One region of the Exiguobacterium sp. s127 genome, then DNA from elsewhere that is predicted to be linked to it. Evidence: riboswitches for the same ligand, from Rfam matches in the RefSeq annotation. Region 1 holds a riboswitch; the other holds the start of a gene.
What was found. A riboswitch is a leader RNA that binds a small molecule or an ion and turns the genes downstream of it on or off. The one in region 1 is predicted to bind cyclic di-GMP.
Positions count from the first base shown of each region.

Region 2: another riboswitch for cyclic di-GMP. It lies ahead of KNP98_RS00155 (glycoside hydrolase family 191 protein); the one in region 1 lies ahead of KNP98_RS11785 (hypothetical protein).

Region 1 is NZ_JACSMO010000009.1:13,892-23,777, forward strand. It holds gene KNP98_RS11750 (hypothetical protein) at 1-311, shown strand, start outside; gene KNP98_RS11755 (hypothetical protein) at 326-811, shown strand; gene KNP98_RS11760 (FecCD family ABC transporter permease) at 908-1,915, opposite strand; gene KNP98_RS11765 (FecCD family ABC transporter permease) at 1,912-2,913, opposite strand; gene KNP98_RS11770 (iron-hydroxamate ABC transporter substrate-binding protein) at 2,984-3,895, opposite strand; gene KNP98_RS11775 (ABC transporter ATP-binding protein) at 3,900-4,691, opposite strand; gene KNP98_RS11780 (NAD(P)/FAD-dependent oxidoreductase) at 4,875-5,930, shown strand; gene KNP98_RS11785 (hypothetical protein) at 6,009-6,806, opposite strand; cyclic di-GMP riboswitch class I at 6,832-6,915, opposite strand; gene KNP98_RS11790 (hypothetical protein) at 7,155-7,442, shown strand; gene KNP98_RS11795 (DUF2089 family protein) at 7,472-7,765, shown strand; gene KNP98_RS11800 (DUF4305 domain-containing protein) at 7,823-8,056, opposite strand; gene KNP98_RS11805 (CPBP family intramembrane glutamic endopeptidase) at 8,078-8,770, opposite strand; gene groES (co-chaperone GroES) at 8,991-9,275, shown strand; gene groL (chaperonin GroEL) at 9,295-9,886, shown strand, end outside.
Region 2 is NZ_JACSMO010000001.1:29,643-39,528, forward strand. It holds gene KNP98_RS00140 (heparinase II/III domain-containing protein) at 1-717, shown strand, start outside; gene KNP98_RS00145 (nucleotide sugar dehydrogenase) at 735-2,039, shown strand; gene wecB (non-hydrolyzing UDP-N-acetylglucosamine 2-epimerase) at 2,069-3,187, shown strand; gene KNP98_RS00155 (glycoside hydrolase family 191 protein) at 3,664-4,455, opposite strand; cyclic di-GMP riboswitch class I at 4,562-4,646, opposite strand; gene KNP98_RS00160 (hypothetical protein) at 4,726-5,952, shown strand; gene KNP98_RS00165 (hypothetical protein) at 5,949-6,857, shown strand; gene KNP98_RS00170 (DUF2194 domain-containing protein) at 6,854-8,692, shown strand; gene pelF (GT4 family glycosyltransferase PelF) at 8,689-9,886, shown strand, end outside.

The DNA of each region.
Region 1 (9,886 bases):
ATGGCATGCAGCGAGTGATCCAATCCGTTCTGTTAGTTCGGTCGAAGGTACAGGCGCGATCAGTCAGTCTAATGTTTGGTGGGATCACTTTACTCGAAGCGGTCTTTATTGCGGGTGCCGCAGTTGTCGCCCCGCACCTTGGACAGTGGGGCTATCTGTTTCCGCTAATGTTGTGGATTTCAGGGATGCTGCAATTTCAAAATTGGACGGACCGGACGGTAACGAAGCTCGATAAAATGGATTTGCTTGAGACACCGGACCGAAAAGGAATCGAACACCGTCATCCGACGGGCGAAGGAATCGGGATGTAACGAGGAGGCAGACGATGGAGAGCATGCAACGCGAGCGGAAAATGGATTATATCCGATTTTCAAAACAGGCACGTTACATTCAAACGGTCTTGTTTGGACTGGTATTGTTTGTATTTCTCTTTTTAACAGACGATTGGCATCTGACAGAATCATCGTTTCAGTATTTTTTGTTAGTCCCTTTGTTGTCCTATCAATGGATCGTCCGATTCCTGAAGTACCGCTATTTCAAGAAGCGGTTTGACGGGCTTGAGGCCTGGGATCATCTCGGACTACCGTATATATTGATCAGTATCATCGAAGTACTGGTCGTCGTCCTGGGGCAAATCATCACGCCCTACGTAGCGCGTCCCGAATACATCGGACCGTTCCTTGTCTTTTTCCTAACGGTGCTGTCATTGGACCGAATTGTCGATAAACGGATTAAACGACTCGATCCGACACACTTATCAGAACAGGAATTGATCCGGGCGGAACGGGAAGAAAAACGAATCAAATATTGACTGGTCATCTTAGAGCAACAAAAAAACGCAAGAAGGCGGCGGATTCCGGATTCGCCTACTTCTTGCGTTTTTAGTTGTGACCGCATCATGTAGAGGTTATTTTTTTGACAGCAAATAAATGAAGTAAGGAGCACCGATGATCGCAACGACGATTCCTGCCGGGATGCCTTGCGGGTCAGCGACGTTCCGACCAATCGTATCGGCGAGGACGAGTAACCATCCGCCAATCAAAACGGCGATCGGTAAGAACAGTTGATGCCTTGGACCGACGAGGGCGCGCGCGATATGGGGCGCCATCAAACCGATGAAGGCGATCCCGCCTGTTACAGAAACGGCGGATGCAGCGAGTGCGACAGCGGCGAGTAACAGTTGGATGCGCTCCTTTTCAATCGCGACGCCGACGCCGATCGCAACCGGTTCATTCAGCGCCAGAAGATTGAGTTTGTTTGCCTTATAAAACGTAAACGGTACGAGAATAAGCAGCCAAGGCAATAACGCGTAGACGAATGTCCAGTCCGTTCCCCAGATGTTCCCGGCGAGCCATTTGGCGATGAAGTCGACCTTCTCACGGCGCGCGGATGAAATCAGGACGACCATGATGCCGGATAACGCCATCGAGAATCCGACCCCGGTCAAAATCAGACGAATCGGTTGCAGGCCACGGACACGGTCATACGATAAGGCATAAATGGCAATCGCTGTGATCAATGCCCCGATGAAGGCAGCAACCGGTAACCCATAGATGAACGCACCGACATCGACCGGGAAGTAAAGGAAGAAGGCGGCGATGGCGACACCAGCACCTGTATTGATACCGATGATGCCGGGATCTGCGAGTTCGTTGCGGGTGATGCCCTGAAGAATCGCACCGGATAAGGCGAGTGCCATGCCGGCGAGTACCGTGATTAAAATCCGCGGCAGGCGGAGTGAGAACAAAACAAATTCTTCTTTGAACGAGCCTTGACCGAACAGTGTCGGCAGAAGCCGGTCGTACGAGAGGGAGGCGGGCCCAAGCCCGATACTGATGATGATCGTTCCGAGCAATAACAGACTAAAGACGATAAAGATCAACCGCTGACGGCGGCGGAGCGATGTTTCGATCATGAGAACGCACGACCTCCTTTGCGGACGATGAGTAAGAAGAACGGCAGCCCGAGCATCGAGACGATCGCAACGACCGGTGTTTCGTATGGAGCATACAGTGTCCGGCCAATCGTGTCCGCGAGTAACATGAACGTCGCACCGAAGACGGCGGTCATCGGGAGGATGAAGCGGTAATCGGTGCCGACGATTGCGCGGACGATGTGCGGAATCATCAAGCCGATGAATGCCATGTTACCGACTAAAGCAACGGCGGCCCCGGCGAGCAGGATGACGACGACGTAGAGTACACCTTTAATCCGGGTGATGTTTTGCCCGAGCCCGAGTGCGACTTCTTCTGATAAGCTTAAAATCGTTAATTGACGTGAGAAGATCATCGCAATCGCGATGCCGATCAGGATGACGGGGGTGATGATTTGCAGTTGCCCCCAGGTCGTTCCAATCAGCCCGCCGGATGTCCATTGCGAGACGTCTTGAGCGATTTTGAAGTAAATGCCGATCCCTTCTGCGATTGCGTATAAAAAAGCAGAAATCGCGGCCCCGGCGAGGACGATTCGAAGTGGTGAAAACCCGCCACGTTTTGAGGCACCGATCCCGAAGACAAGTAGGGCACCGGCTGCTGCTCCAAGGAAACACGCGAGCATGATGCCATAGTAATTGATACCGGGAATGAAGACGAGCGCAAGAGCAAGGGCCGCGTTCGCGCCTGCCGTCAGCCCAAGCAGTCCGGGATCGGCAAGGGGATTACGTGTCATCGCCTGCATGATCGCACCGGAGACACCGAGTGCAGCCCCGACCAGCATCGCAGCGACTTCGCGCGGTAATCGGATTTCCTGAATGATTTTTGCTTTACCGTTCAAGGGACCGAACGTCAAAGCGTTCCAGACCTCACGTATCGTCGTGTCGGCGGCACCGAACGTCATCGAGATCCAGAACATGACGACGAACAGGAGTAAACCGAACGTGATTTTCAGTCCGAACGGGAATCGACCGGATGACATAGTTATCGTCTCACTTTCATTAGATAGTCAAAAAGGAGGGACCGAAAAATCGGTTCCCTCCTTATTTTTGTTACGCACCAAGGAAACTTTTCTTGAAGAACTCGAGCTGACGTTCGAGCGTCAATGGATCATTGAAGTAAAATTCTTTCGAATCGACTTCGAAGACGTGGTTGTTTTTAACAGCAGGAATATTTTTGTATGTGTCTGTTTCTGTGAACGAGTTATCTGCTTCTGCCGTCTTACTGAAGATGAGGTAATCCCCTGCATATTCAGGTAAGACTTCCGGTGATAGCGCGTAATAGCCGTCTTTTAAGGCCATTTCCGTAACTTTTTCCGGCATCTTTAATTTCATTTCCTGGTAGAGGATTTCTGTACCGCGTCCCCAGTTGTCGCCGAAGACGTAAAGCTGTTTATCGAAGCTTTCGATGACAGAGACCGTCGCATCGTCACCGATTTTGGCTTTAATCTCTGTTCCGGCGTCCGCTGCGCGTGTTTGGAAGTCTTTGACCCAATCGCGTGCTTCTTGTTCTTTATTGAGCAATTTACCGATTTCGATATGTTGTGTCAAATAGTCGACTTTGCCGTACGTGTACGTGACGGTTGGAGCGATTTCTTTAAATTTATCGATGTTTTTTGTTGTATTGTAGCCGATGATGAGATCGGGTTCGAGTTCGATGACTTTTTCGACGTTTTCTTCTGATACTTCCTGGACGTCTTTCAAATCAAACTTCGGATTCGATTTTGACCACGAATCGACACCGACGAGTGGGACGTCGAGTGCCATGACGTTTCCGGCGAAACCGGCAAGGACGACGACGCGTTTCGGATCAGCCGGGACTTCGACGTCACCTTCTTCCGATTTATAGGTGATCGTTTCTTTTTTCGTATCGGAAGACGTATCTTCTGTTTTATCTGTATTGCCGCAGGCGGCGATGACGAGTGCTAAGAGTAATAAAATCGGTAAGAGTACTAGTTTCTTCATGTGGTTAATCTCCTTTGATTAAGTTGTAGGTGACACACATCGGCTTATTCGTCCGTGGATCACGACCGATTTCGGCATCGATATGAAATACTTCTTTTAAGACGTCATGCGAAATGACTTCCTCGCACGTTCCGGCTTTGACGACTTCGCCTTCTTTCATCGCGATGATGTAGTCGGCGAAACGGGCGGCCTGATTTAAATCATGTAACACCATGACGATCGTCCGGCCTTCCGTCCGGTTGAGATGCTCGAGCAGCTCGAGGACTTCGAGCTGGTGGGCGAGATCAAGGTAAGTCGTCGGCTCATCGAGGAAGATGATATCCGTTTCCTGCGCCAGCGCCATCGCAATCCAGACGCGTTGCCGTTGACCACCGGACAAGGCGTCGACCGGACGGTGTTTGAATGCCGTCGTATCCGTTGCCTCTAACGCCCAGTCAATGATCTCGTAATCATGTTTCGTTAAGCGACCAAATCCTTTTTGATAAGGAAAACGACCGTATGAGACGAGCTCTGCGACCGTTAGACCGCTTGCACTTTCCGGTGTCTGAGGCAGGATCGCCATTTTCCGGGCAAGCAGCTTTGTACTTTCCTTCGCAATATCGAGACCGTCAAGCAGGGCACGACCAGACTGATGGGGGATGATTCGGGTCATCGCTTTCAATAAGGTCGATTTACCGCAACCATTCGCACCGATGATTGTCGTGATTTGCCGATCCGGAATCTGAACCGTCAAGTCTTTGACGATGGTACGATCTCCGTATCCGATACTGATTTCTTCTGTTGCTAGACGTACCATACGCAGAGGCTCCTTCTCGTTTAAAGTTGTTTTCATTGATAATGATTATCACTATCGTCTCCCTAACCATACCAGTCTCATAAAAACGCTGTCAACATTTTTTCTTGTCTTCAAGAGATGTTCACGTTATCATTGGAAATGAGAATGATAATCAGTCGTAGTCGAGAGCGAGGAGTGAGTGAGATGGAACAGCAGGAATTGTTTGATGTAACGGTAATTGGTGGAGGCCCGGCCGGGTTATACTCGACTTTCTATAGCGGATTACGCGGGATGAAGACGAAAATCATTGAATACCAGGCAGAGCTTGGTGGCAAGATTCATGTTTATCCGGAGAAGATGATTTGGGATGTCGGGGGACAGCCACCCATTACCGGAGCGAAGCTGATCGAGCAACTCGTCGAACAAGGCTTAACGTTTAATCCGTCCGTGCACCTGAATGAAAAAATCATTTCGATCGCAAAAGACGTATTCGGAAACTTCGTCCTCGAAGCGGAGTCGGGAGAAATTCATTATTCGAAGACAGTCATCGTCGCTGTCGGCGGCGGGATACTCAATCCCCAAAAACTGAAGATTGAAGGGGCCGAACGGTACGAAGTGTCGAACTTGAACTATACCGTCAAATCGATTGAGCGGTTTAAAGATAAGACGGTCCTGATTTCAGGTGGCGGTAACTCAGCGATCGACTGGGCGAACGAGCTCGAACCGATTGCGAAAAAAGTTTACGTCACATACCGGAAAGACTGTTTCACAGGTCACGAGGCACAAGTCGACCAACTCGTCCGAAGCTCAGCCGTCTGTCTCCTCAACACGACGATTCATAAGTTGATCGCAAGCGACGATCACCACCGGATTGCGTCCGTCGAATTGATTGATTGTGCGACGGACGTGACAAACATCGTTGACGTCGATGAAGTCATCATCAACCATGGCTACGAACGGGAAGCAGAGTTGCTCGCGAACTCGGAACTCGACATCAAACAAGTCGACGACTTTTACATCGCCGGTAACGCGTCGAGCGAATCAAGTGTACCGGGATTGTATGCAGCAGGAGATATTTTGACGCATGACGGAAAGGTGAACTTGATTTCGGGTACATTCCAGGACGCGGCAAACGCCGTCAACCGGGCGAAGCAGTTCATTGAACCGGATGCTGCCAAAGTCGCGATGGTCTCATCCCACAATGAAGTTTTCAAAAAACGGAACCGTGAATTGATTCAAGAAATGGTCAACGAAAAGTAAAAAACACCTGTCTTAAAGATCGCCCCTCGTCACATGGACGTCGGTCGTCTTTAGAGCAGGTGTTTTTTTGTTTAAGGATTAATCTTCATCTTCATCTTCATCTTCATGCTCGTCGTCCGAGTCATCATCTGAATCATCATCTTCGTCCTGACCTTGATCATCGTCTTGCTCGTCTTCTTCAACGTGACGGTGCTCTGATTTCGTTTCTTCGTGATCGAAGTACTCGAGTTCAATCTCCAACTCGTAAGAACCAGAGAGAGCGAATAAGCTGACGAATTGTGCCCGTAATTCCTCTTCCGTCATCTTCGGATGTGACTCGATGAACTGAATCAATTGGCGGACACGGGTTTCATCGACCGTTGCGTCATTCGTTTTGACACGCAGCTGACTCTTCTTCTTTTTAAACTGGTATTTAATCTGACTTTGCGTCGTCTCTGTCGCGAGAGCAATCTTCATTTTTTTCAGCATATCTTCATAGCGGTGACCACCCTTGTTGCGTTCTTTGCCATCGAGAATTCCATCACCATCAGAATCCCGTTTGTATGGTTTTGTCCCAAGCTCGAGTTCGATGGCGTTAGTTAAGCCATCACGGTCCGTATCTTCATGTGCGTCGCTGATCTTATCGCGGTCGCTGTCTTTCTTCCGTGGATTGAGTTTGAGCTTATATTCGGTGTAGTTGCTTAAGCCGTCATGGTCCGTATCTTGCTGCGCAAGTTTTTTCCCTTTAAGCTTGTACTTCTTTTCCCAGCTGTCATGGATTCCGTTCTTGTTGCGGTCATGCTTCGATGTTTTACTCTTGGCATCGATTGAGCCGAGCGGCGTCAGCATCAACGCACAAGCGAGGCCGGCAGTAACGACATAATTGATTTTTTTCATGTGAACGTAGTCTCCTTTTGTGAACTTCGGTAACTGGCAAGCATAGCTTGAAGCGGTAGCCCCTATAGTTTTGCGTCACCACATTTCTGTGGGTTTGCCCGTTCGATTCCGGTGAAGAACCGTATATTCAGTATAAGTGATTTGTTTCTATGGATAGATAAGGGTTTTCGATAATGAGTCAGTAAAATATAAATTATTTGAAGTGAGATAATAAATATATTCTAAATCACTTTTTTTAATAAAAGTAACTATTTTTAAAACAATATTTAAATTAAATTAAACTATGTTGACTTTTTATTTAATATAATTCATATTTGGATTATATTAAATAGAAGTGGGGTCTAGTTTATGGGGAGTTTATCGATTGCGATTGGTGTTATTATTTTCATGGTTGGACAATTTTATTTATCTAGGAAAAATGGAAAACTCGCGTGGCTATTACCGGTACTGATTGTACTCGCTGGGATCTACATCTATTTCTATGGAGGCGTCTGGTCTGAGGACAAAAAATCTTTAATACAAATCGGTACAATGATTAGTACTTCGACGTTGATTGGTATTGGATTGGATGGGGAAAAAGCGCGTAAAAAACGTTTGAAGCAGGAAAAGGATCGACTCGAAGTGCAAGATTTGTAACGTAAAAATAGATAGAGGAGTACACTACAATGGACAGAAATGAAGTTCCTCCATGGGTATTGGCATTAGAACAAGAACATCTTGAATTCATACGGAAGTTTGTTTTAAATTCAGGATCGCTTAAAGATATGGCAGTTGCGTATCAAGTCTCGTATCCGACGGTTCGAACGAAGCTGAATCAACTCATTCAACGGATTGAGTCAGTACAGGAAGATGATGTCGAATTCGTTAACATGATTAAGAACCTTGTCATCGATGAGCGGATTAGTTTAGATGTCGCGAAAGTAATCATTGATAAGTATCGAATGGATAAATCTCATTAAAAGAAAACAAGCGCGTCTTCGAATAGCGAAGGCGCGCTTGTTGATGAAAATACTTACTTATTCTTTATCATTTTTTTTGTTTTGTTCCTTCTCAATCATCTTCTTCGCAGCCATCCGGAAGCGGAAAATCAGATAGAGACGGTAAAAGTCGATCGCTGCGAACAGTGTCAACAGAATCGTCCAAAAGTTAAAGACGGTTCCTGCCTCGATCGAGTTGCTGTACGCGAGGTACATGAACAGAATACCGAACAGGGCATAAAATAATGCCATGAAGTTTGAGCCTTGGCGCATGAAAACACTACCTTTCGTAAGTTAAGTCATTGCATAGAGTGCGAGTACGACAATTCCGTTATTGAAAACGTGAATCGCAATCGGTGCTATGATGCGGCGCGTTTTGACGAAGACGAGTGAGAAAACAAAACTCATCGCGACATAAATCAAAAACTTGTTGTCTCCGTGGATGAACCCGAAGATAACACCACTGAGAACGAAGCTGAAGACGAAGTTCAGTTTTGTCGACAAGTTCCCGAACATAATGTGACGGAATAAAAATTCTTCCATGATCGGTCCGAGTAAGACGACCATCAGCTGTAAAATCGGGATGACTTGGATTGCTTTCATGATGTCATCCGTATTTTGTGATTTCGCGACGTTTTCGAGTCCACCAGACATCCAGGCATCAAGCAGGTTGACGCTAATCAGTAAGGCGTAAAGCAACACGATTCCGATCCCGATCCACTTTAATGTGTCAATCGGATCCGTCTGATTGCCCTCTGCTTTCCACTTCTGCCAGTCAGGACGAAGACAGAAGAACGAGACGATGACAGCAACGGTAAAGCCAATCGCAAGCCACCAGCCGAGGACACCCGGAATTTGGCTTTTTGAGAGAAAGCTCGGGAATGTTGCCGGTACGAGCTGGACGATCAAATAAATCACAATCGGAATGATGTGACGGATTTGCCACTTATCAGCCATGTTGAACGGCAGATTGACGGAATTTTTCATCGGTCGGGACACAACTCCTTTGTATTGAAGGTACTGTCCCGATTGTAACAAACAAACCGGCCGGGCGCACGAATGGTGATGGTTCAAAGATGGCGATTTCGGGAAAACGGATAAGGGTTCAGGGTTGAATTTCAATCGAAAACCGTTTAAGATAAAAATATGTTAGCACTCCGTTAAAGTGAGTGCTAAAAAACAGTCATTTTCAAGGAGGATGTTTCGCATGTTAAAACCACTTGGTGATCGCATCGTGATCGAAGTCGTTAAAAAAGAAGAAACAACACTCGGAGGAATCGTTCTTCCTGGGTCAGCGAAAGAAAAGCCACAAGAGGGTAAAGTCATCGCTGTCGGTACAGGCCGTGTGACAGAGCAGGGTGTACGTGTACCACTTGAAGTGAACGTCGGCGACCATGTCATCTACGCGCAGTATGCCGGGTCAGAAGTCAAGGTCGATGGCAATGAATACTTAATCTTACGCGAAAGCGATATTTTAGCAGTAGCACAATAATAAAAGGGGGATTTCAGTCATGGCAAAAGATATCTTATTCAGTGAAGAAGCACGCCGCGCGATGCTCCGCGGTGTCGACGCATTAGCAGACGCAGTCAAAGTGACGATCGGACCAAAAGGACGTAACGTCGTTCTCGAACGTAAATTCGGTTCACCACTCATCACGAACGATGGTGTGACAATCGCAAAAGAAATCGAACTTGAGGACCACTTTGAAAACATGGGTGCGAAACTCGTCGCGGAAGTCGCGTCGAAAACGAACGAAATCGCAGGGGATGGTACGACAACAGCGACAGTCCTCGCACAAGCGATGATCCGTGAAGGACTCAAAAACGTCACAGCGGGCGCAAACCCGATGGTTATCCGTAAAGGAATCGAAAAAGCGGTCCGCCGTGCCGTCGAAGAGCTCCACGCCATCGCAAAACCGATTGAAGGCAAAGAAGCAATCGCACAAGTTGCGGCGATTTCTGCTGCTGACGAAGAAGTCGGTCAATTGATCGCGGAAGCAATGGAACGTGTCGGTCAGGACGGTGTCATCACGATCGAAGAGTCACGCGGCTTCACGACAGAACTCGACGTTGTTGAAGGGATGCAGTTCGACCGTGGATATG
Region 2 (9,886 bases), on a different contig from region 1:
GAGTTTATAAAGAAGAAAATAATCACAAAAGATTTTAAAGAAAATACTGTTTTGAAAGGAATTACAAAAGAACAATATTTGTTAGAAGAAAATAAGTCGCTTTTCTATGACAAAACTGCAGAATTCCAAAGTAAGCATAAAATTATTTTTAATCGAGCTACGAACATAGTAAACAAAAGTAAAATTGAGTTTTCTTCAAATTTTGGATTAATAAAGGTCTTAAATGATAACTTTGTTTTACTAATTAGGGTTGTTCCAGATGTAAATAAAATGTTAAAAGCTCATCTGCATGATGATTTTCTTAACTTTGAAATTTTTTATAAAGGTAAGTCTTATTTTCAGGATCCTGGTAGCTATGTCTATACAGAATCAAAAGAGCAAAGAAATTATTTTAGAAGTTCTAAAGCACATAACGTTCCTGAATACGAATCGGATTTTAATGATTTTATTAATGTATTTAATGTCAATTCAACGGTTCGAGGAGAAATTTTAAAATTAACCAAAGAAGAGATAAAAATAAGAATGATTTTCAAAGGAATTACACATGAAAGAACTTTTTATTTATCCGGAAATGAGTTAATTGTCGTAGATGAGTCTACACATCCTTTTAAGTTTGAATTAAATGATCGAAAGGTCTATTCAGAAGGATACGGAAAGTTAATTAATAGTGGTTTTAATACAAAGAACACAGATGTGTCAGTAGAAAAAATAAAATAGATAAGGGGTTTTAAAAAATGAAATTAAATGTTATAGGAATGGGATACATTGGTTTACCAACGGCTGCAGTTTTTGCTAAATCAGGTGTAGATGTTGTTGGAGTAGACATTAATAAGAATATTGTCGAAGGTTTAAATCAAGGAGAAATTCATATTGAAGAACCTGGATTAAGCGAAGTGATTTCTGAAATGGTTCAAAGCAAAAAATTTAAAGCATCTCTTTTCCCTGAAAAAGCGGATGCTTTTATTATAGCTGTGCCAACACCTAATAATGATGATGTAAATAAGTCATGTGACCTCAGATATGTTTTAGAAGCTACCAAACAAATTGTACCTTATTTAGAAGTAGGAAACTTAGTAATTGTAGAGTCTACAATTGAACCAAGAACTATGGAGGATTATATCAAACCTTTAATTGAAAAGGCTGGTTATGTTGTAGGAAAAGATATTTATGTAGTTCATTGTCCAGAAAGAGTTTTGCCTGGTCAAATTTTAAAGGAATTAGTAGAAAACAACAGAATAGTGGGGGGGGTAACACCACAGTGTGCTATCAAAGCTGCTGACCTATATAAGATCTTTGTAAAAGGTGAAATTGTTTTAACTGATTCCAAAACAGCAGAAATGTCTAAATTGATGGAGAACACTTTTAGAGATGTAAATATCGCCTTAGCTAATGAATTAACTAAAGTCTGTAACGATTTAAGTATTAACGTTTTAGATGTGATTAACATGGCTAATAAACATCCGCGTGTAAATATACATACACCAGGTCCTGGAGTTGGAGGGCACTGCTTAGCTGTTGATCCATACTTTATTATTGCGAAGTCACCTGAAAATACTGATATAATAAGAAGTGCACGTGAAGTAAATAACTCAATGCCTAAGTATGTTGTTGAAACTGTGGAAAAAATGATTATTAATATTAACGAACCTAAAATTACTATATTCGGTGTAACATACAAAGGCAATGTGGATGATACAAGAGAAAGTCCAGCTTTTGAAATAATTCAACGATTGAAAAATTTGGGGATAGAAGTTTTAATTCATGATCCACATGTAGATGTTGAAAAATTAAAAAATAATATTTTGGAAGTTGAAAGATCAATCGAAGGATCAGATTTGATTTTGGTATTAACTAATCATAATGAGTTTAAAAATCTTGATTTAGATAAACTGTTTGGTTACATGAGAACACCACAAATTTTTGATACTGTAAACATAATAAGTTCGTCTGTTAGTGAGTTTGGGAATTTATACAATTATGGCAATACATTTAGCATAAATGATTCGAAAAAAGAAAAAGTCCGCTCTTTTGAATACTAATTATTGGAGGCAGTAAATTGTTAAAAGTAATGACTGTGTTTGGAACACGTCCAGAGGCGATAAAGATGGCTCCATTAGTTTTAGAACTAGAAAAATATAAAGATATCGAATCGATAATTGTTGTTACAGCACAACATCGTCAAATGCTAGATCAAGTTTTAGAACATTTTGAAATTGTCCCTGATTTTGATTTGGATATAATGACTAAAAATCAGACACTTGTAAGTGTTACAGCGAAAGTTTTAGAAAAAATGAATGAAGTAATTTCTTCTGTAAAACCTGATATCGTATTAGTACACGGAGATACAACGACGACATTTGCTGCTTCATTAGCAGCCTTTTATAATCAGGTTAAAGTGGGTCATGTGGAAGCAGGCCTTAGAACGTATGACAAATATTCACCATATCCAGAAGAAATGAATCGTCAACTAACTGGAGTGATGACTGATTTCCACTTCGCTCCTACGGAAACTGCTGCAAATCATTTAATCCAAGAAGGCAAAGAAAAATCAAAAGTTTATATTACTGGAAATACGGCTATAGATGCTTTGAAAACTACAGTTTCTGAAGACTATGATAATTCATTGTTAGATTCCATAGTTCGACGCAAAAACCGATTAATTCTTCTTACTGCGCATCGCAGAGAGAATTTAGGTGAACCTATGCGAAATATCTTCAGAGCGGTTAAAAGATTACATGATAAGTACGAGGACATAGAGATTGTTTATCCCGTACATATGAATCCTGTTGTACAAGAGTTGGCCAACAGTGAGCTATCTGATTTGGATCGAGTCCATTTGATTGATCCTTTGGAGGTATTTGATTTTCATAACTTTGCTTCTAAGGCACATTTGATATTAACTGACTCTGGAGGGGTTCAAGAAGAGGCTCCATCTTTAGGAGTACCTGTTCTTGTCTTAAGAGATACTACCGAAAGACCGGAAGGCGTTGAAGCTGGTACTTTGAAATTAGTAGGTACTAGTGAAGAAAATATCTTTACAGAAAGTAATTTATTGTTATCTGATTCTATGGAACATCAAAAAATGTCGTTAGCAAATAATCCTTATGGAGATGGAAATGCCGCTCAAAAAATTGTAGAAATATTAAAAAAAGAATTAATTTTTTCTATTGATGAAATTAAAGTATAATTTTTCTTAAAAGCACCCTATTTAATCATTAGTAGAATACTATTTTTATACGATAAGATGTAATGATTTTTCTAAAATATGTATTGCAAATACAACAGCGGTTAGAAATGAAATTATTCGTCAATCAATTCTGTAATCTATTGTCTTTTTTGAATTAATCATTTAATAGGTCTTCGATTTATGTAGGTCAGTTTGTTGTTAATTGAAGTCACTAAATTCGATTCCTTGACGGAAAAGAGCAGATGAACGATTTACCGTGATGAAAGTACTCCATATGAATAAATGAATGAGATGAGGAAAAAGAGGTCCCAGCGATAACCATCGCCTGGACCTCTTTTTTACGTTCGATGTTTCAATTCGTTGACCTGCCTCTTAAAAGTGACACGTTTTGCTTAGTACATCCTGTATAATTGTGTCATGCAAAAGCAGTCATAATTGGAATTGAGTAATCGGTTATGAGATTATATGCAAGTGGATTAGAATTTATTGTAATTCAGCGTCTTGTTTGATTTTAAGTGAATGAACCCATTCTTTTTCGCATACTGCGCACTTTTCGCACCTTGTTTAGAAGAAATCGTCAATGTCTTGATGTCTTCTTCTTCGTTCAACTCCTGAAGATCTGCCATCCGGTCTTTTGACCATTGGTCTTTTGCGACCGTCGAGTAGTTGAAGCTTTCCCACATGATGCCATCGATGTACGGGTACGTATGGTATTTTAATGTCCCGAAGCCCCAGTTTTGAATCAATGAGAGATCCGCATGTTTCGTCTTGACGCTCTTCAAGAAGTTCGTCATCGCGACTTGCTGCTGCTCAAGGATCTTTGGTTGGTCGGCATGTTCGTTGTCGATGTCGCCGACTGTATCCAAGAAGACACCGTCGAGTCCTTTATTGACGACTTGCTTTTCGACTTCTTGCATGAGGACCGCTTGGTAATGCTTCGAGTTGATGTCCATTAAGTATGAATCCCATTCCGCGTAGTGAACACGTTGTCCAGCACGGTGGAAGAAATCTGATTCCTTTAATTGTGCCATCAAGTCTGTGTTCCAGTTGTCGGCTTCCATCGTGTTGATGTAGCCATAGACTTTCGTGCCGTACTTTTGAATTTCTGCGATTTGTTTCGCTGAGTAAAAGACCGGTTCGATGATCATGACATCGTACTTTTGCATCTTCTTGATTTTTGATTTCGTCGGTGCATCGTAGTAGACCTTATACGAGCTGACGGAATCGAGTGGATTCGTTGATTGAGCTTTGCCCGTGATTGGTGTCATTAGTAACACTCCTAAAAAAAGAATGCACAAAAAAGACGTCACGCGTTTGAGTGAGATAATACCCATGGTTAGTAGCCTCCTGATTTTTATCAGAGAGCGGCTGCGGCATTGCAGACTGGCGATCGGTATCCGAAGATCGACGACCCATGTCTTTGCGCCCTTACTTTTCAGTAAGTTTGCCCTTCTCGATATTTAGTTGTAATTGCCTGTTTGACTAAATCTTACCACTGCTAATAAAAATGTAAATAACTATTTTAAGGAGAGTGTGCCATGATTTACACACAGCATAGAAATACAGTCAAATGGATAGAAATGCTAGCTAGTATTTTACTTATCGGTATTCTTGACTATATGTTTAGCCTTTCGGTCTCGAATTGGGCAATTGATCCGTTAATCTTTTATATTTTATTGTTCGCCCTCCGCTATGGTCTGCTCGGGGCGTTCGTCAGTTTCACGATGACGATGCTGTACCACCTGTTTTTCCTGTCGGTCGAAGGTTCGGACATTCTCCTATTTTTATACGACCGGACGGAACTGAGCTGGATCATCTTCCACTTCCTCGTCGCGATGGTCTGCGGGATTTTTAGCACCTCGTTCCAGGAACGTTATTTATCGTTACGACTCCGCCACGAAGAAGTCGTCGAAGAAAACAACCACTTGCTCGAGACGGTCGAAAAGCTCCGACTGTCGCAGTCGACAATGCAAAAGAAGGTCCTCGACTCGGATCATACATTAACGAAAATCTACCAAGTCGGACTCGAGCTCGACCAAACGGCGGCCGATATCGTCCGCGATCGCCTCGTCGATGTCTTGAAACGTTCGTTCAAGGCAGAGAATCTTGCCATCTATCACGTCGATGCGTCCAAACGGACGTTACGACTCCACGTCCGCTTCGGTGAGAAAGAGGTCTTGCCGCAAACACTATTCATCGATCCGTCGACCGGCATCTATCAACGGATGTTCAAGACGAATGCGATCTCAATCCGGACGATGGACGAGACGGACGTCCCGTTACTGATTGCACCAATCCGCTACGACGGGAAGATTCAGGAAGTCGTCGTCATCCAGGCGATCGACTTCAACCGCCTGACGAGTTACGAAATGAACATCATGCAGTTGATTCTCGACTGGACCGGGACACGAATCGAAAAAACGTTGACGATGGAATGGAATGCGTCGCGTGGTGATTTGATTGAAGGGACACGGATTTATCAAATCGAGCCATTCAATAAAAAAGTCGCACTCCAACAACACCGAGCTGAACAGTACGATCAGCCGTACAGTACAGTCGTCTTGCCGGTCGAACAGGTCCGGCTGTCGTTGATTGAAATGGAATTAATCCTACGCCAGTCGATGCGGGAAATCGACATCATCGGCTATGACGAGACGAATCAAATGCTCCACTTCCTCTTACCGGGAACACCGCAAGAGAACGCTGAAGGATTCGAGCAACGGATTAAAGAGTTGTTCGCACGAAAAGGAGGGAATCTTGGATGATTTTCTTCGTCCTGTTATTTTTTCTGATTCATGCCGTCATCGTCTTTCTCGTCGCGAAACTGATCACGGCACGGATGGATCCGGCACAGCGTGGTCTCGTCAAATGGATCGCCCTGATTTGTTATTTCGTCCCGCTGCTCGGTGAACTGTTCGGTCTCGTCAGTTGGCTGATCGCAAGACGATACGCGTCAGACAAGACGTTGCTCGACTACGATGACTACATCGAGTTCGACGTCGTCAACCTGGAAGGACTGCAACAACAGGCGGCCGACAACATCGATTTGGTGCCGATGGGCGAAGCGATGGCGATGGACGCGAAGGAACGGAAACAATCGATCGTCCGCTTGACGACGACATCGATTGCCGATTCCGGGAAGTACCTTCAGTTCGGGCTCGACCATGCCGACTCGGAGACGGTCCACTACGCCGCGACGGTCCGCAATACGTTATATGACCGGTACGAAGCGACGATTAAAAGTCGGGAGGAACAACTGAATCCGGGGCATGTCACGACGTATTACCACTTGATTGACGCCTTCGAAGCCTTCATCGAAAGTGGACTGCTCGACGACAGCATGCAAAAACGGATCTTTGATCGGTTCGGATCGTATTTACAAGACATGCGGATTCAGTATCCGACGGACGCGACGTGCTTGAAGGCGTGCGGCAAGCTCGCCCTCGCGAAAGGCGACGTCGCGGACGGACTCGGCTACTATGAACGCTTGATCATGCACTACCCGGAGCAAGCGGACGGCTACCTGCTGGCAATCGAATATCACTTCACGAGAGGTGACTGGACGAAGCTGGCACCGCTCGTGACACAATTGAAAACACACGTCGCACCGGACGACATTCCGGACGAGAAACGCTACATTTTGGACCGGCTGGAAGGAGTGGAACTATGAAAAAATCGATCACGACCTACGTCGTCGCCGTCTTCGCGATTCTGCTCGTCACGATCGGCGTCGTCCAGTTGTTACGTCTTGATTATGGACATCGCCTGATTCCGACCGAGGAGACGCAACAAAAGACGTTTCAGACGATGTCGGGCAAGGAGGGACAGATGGACGGAGAACCGTTACAAGTCTATATCCATCAGGATAAAGGCGAGCTCTCAAAAAGTGTCTTGACGAACTTTAAATATGCACTGAAGTATGCGAAAGTCCCGTATACGAATATCTCAATCAAAGAAATCGAGCAATTGGAGCCGTCCGAGCGGACCGTGCTTGTTTTAGCGGGAGAGCACTCACGTGACTGGCCCTACGAAACGATTCGTCAATTCGTCAAGGACGGCGGACGGCTTTATATCGCAGCACGCTTCATCAATCAGGACTGGGCGGAGCTCGTCGGGGTGAAACAGTTCGGTGATTTCAAAGACGGCATCAACGGATTGACCTTCAAGGAAGAAATCTTCCCTGGTTTCGTCGATCTGCCGGACTCGTCGAACTTGTTCGCCCACAGTATCGCCGACGTCGAGCTGCTACCGCAAGCGGACGTCAAAATCACGGCGTCCGGTGAACCGATTCTTTGGACATCAGCGTACGGCAAGGGAACAGTCCTGTTCTGGAACACGACATCGCTCGCTGAGAAAAACTCACGCGGTTTAATGCTCCAGACGTTATCGTTATTGTTCCCGTCATTCGTCAGTCAACAGGCGGCGATCAAAGTGACGCATCTTGATGACTTCCCGTCACCGGTCCCCGGGAATACGAACGCCGCAATCGAGAAGACTTATAACCGGACGATCAAGGAGTTCTTTAAAGAAATCTGGTGGCGTGACATGAAACGAATCGCCGACGAACAAGATGTTACCTATACCGGGTTCATCATCGGCAGCTATAAGAATACGACGGAAGAGACGACGGAAGACTTGTCGGAGAAAATCCGCACCCCGATGCTCAACTATGGGCGGGGTCTGCTGAAGATGGGTGGCGAAATCGGACTGCACGGCTTTAATCACCAGCCACTCGTCGTCGCCGGTGAGACGCTTGACCCGAACCTCGGTTATGTCCCGTGGAACAACCGTGATCAAATGGAGGAAGCATTAAAGAAAGTCATCGGGACGCACGACTATTACTTCCCGAACGAGTCGATTCAAAGTTATGTCCCGCCGTCGAACATCATCAACGAGACCGGTTTGACAGCACTCAACAATGTCTTTAAAGACAAGTTGATCGTCGCCTCACTCTACTCGGGCGATCCCTCGATGGGTAGCTACATCCAGGAGTTCGGACCGGATCCCGTCCATCAAAATCTCTACAACTTCCCGCGTATTTCGAGCGGCTACAACGAAACGGCAAACGATACGTTCGTCATGGCGGATGCCGTCGCGAACTTCGGAATGTTTACCCACTTCATCCACCCGGATGACGTGCTAGACGAAGACCGGTCGAAAGGGAAGGGCTGGGCAGAGATGGAGAAGACGATGGAAGAGATGTTCCGCGACGTCAAGACGATGTATCCGTACCTCGAGAGCTTGACCCAGTACGAAGCGTATGAAAAATACGTCCAGTACCAACAGTCGGACATCAACGTCACCTATACGGACAAGACGATTGAAATCAACGGGACGAACATGTTGAAGCCATCGGTCATGCTCGTCCGTGTCGCTCCGGGTCAACACCTCAAGACAGGGACGTTCGATTTCGGGACGGTCCGCGCGCTTGCAGGCGAGACGTTGTATCAAGTCACGTTGACGAAAGCAACGGTCACGCTACCGATCGAGGAGGGAACAGAATGAAGATTGGTTTAGTCGTCGAAGGCAGCTATCCCTACGTCAGCGGTGGTGTCGCGAGCTGGGTCCACATGGTGATCCAGCAGATGCCGATGCATCAGTTTGAAATCATCGCCATCACACCGACGCAACTGACGGAAGCGGATTATAAATACAACTTACCGGACAATGTGATGGGTGTGACGAACTTATCACTCGATCTCAAATACGACCGTCCGAAACCGAAGCACGTCCTGTCGGCAGAACAAGGGCGGTTGATTCAACAATGGATGACGTTCCAACACGTCGAAGCCCCGGTCTTCCCGATCTTCGAACAAGCGGTCGGGACGTCGGAGCACTTCTTCGCGAGCCGGCTCTTCTTCGAACTCGTCAAGACGAGTTATGAGACGGAAAAACAATCCGGCTCATTTATCGATTACCTCTGGATGTGGCGGAGTATGTATACGCCGGTCCTCGAGTTACTGCAGGCGGAGTTACCGCAAGTCGACTTGATTCACTCGGCGTCGACCGGATATGCCGGACTCGTCGCGAGTGCGATCAAACAACGCCAAGGCGTGCCGTACATCTTGACGGAGCACGGCATCTACTCGCGGGAGCGGGAAGAGGAACTGTTACAAGCGACGTGGATTCCAGTCGAATACCGGGCGCACTGGATTCGCTTCTTCCACCATTTGTCGGCGGAAGCTTATCAGGAAGCGGATGACGTCATCACGCTGTTCGACCGCAACGGTGAACTGCAACAAGAACTCGGGGCACCAGCGGCGAAGCTGCGGATCATCCCGAACGGTATCGATGCCGTCCGTCTGTCGAGTTTACCGGTCGTCGAGAAGGGACCAATCCTGAAGATTGGTGCCATCGTCCGCGTCGTCCCAATCAAGGACATCAAGACGATGATTCATGCGGCGAAGGTCCTGCAAGAGATGGACGTCGCGTTCGAGCTAACGATCATGGGACCGCTCGACGAGGACGAGGAATATGCGACCGAGTGCCAACAGTTGATCGAACAGTTCGAACTTGATCCGTATGTGACGCTCGCCGGCAAGGTCGACATCGCCGCCTACTTGCCGACGTTTGACGTCTGCTTGTTGACGAGCATCTCGGAAGGGCAACCGCTCGCCGTCCTCGAAGGCATGGCAGCCGGTGTCCCGTGGATCGTGACCGATGTCGGGGCTTGCTCCGAATTGATTAACGGACGCGAAG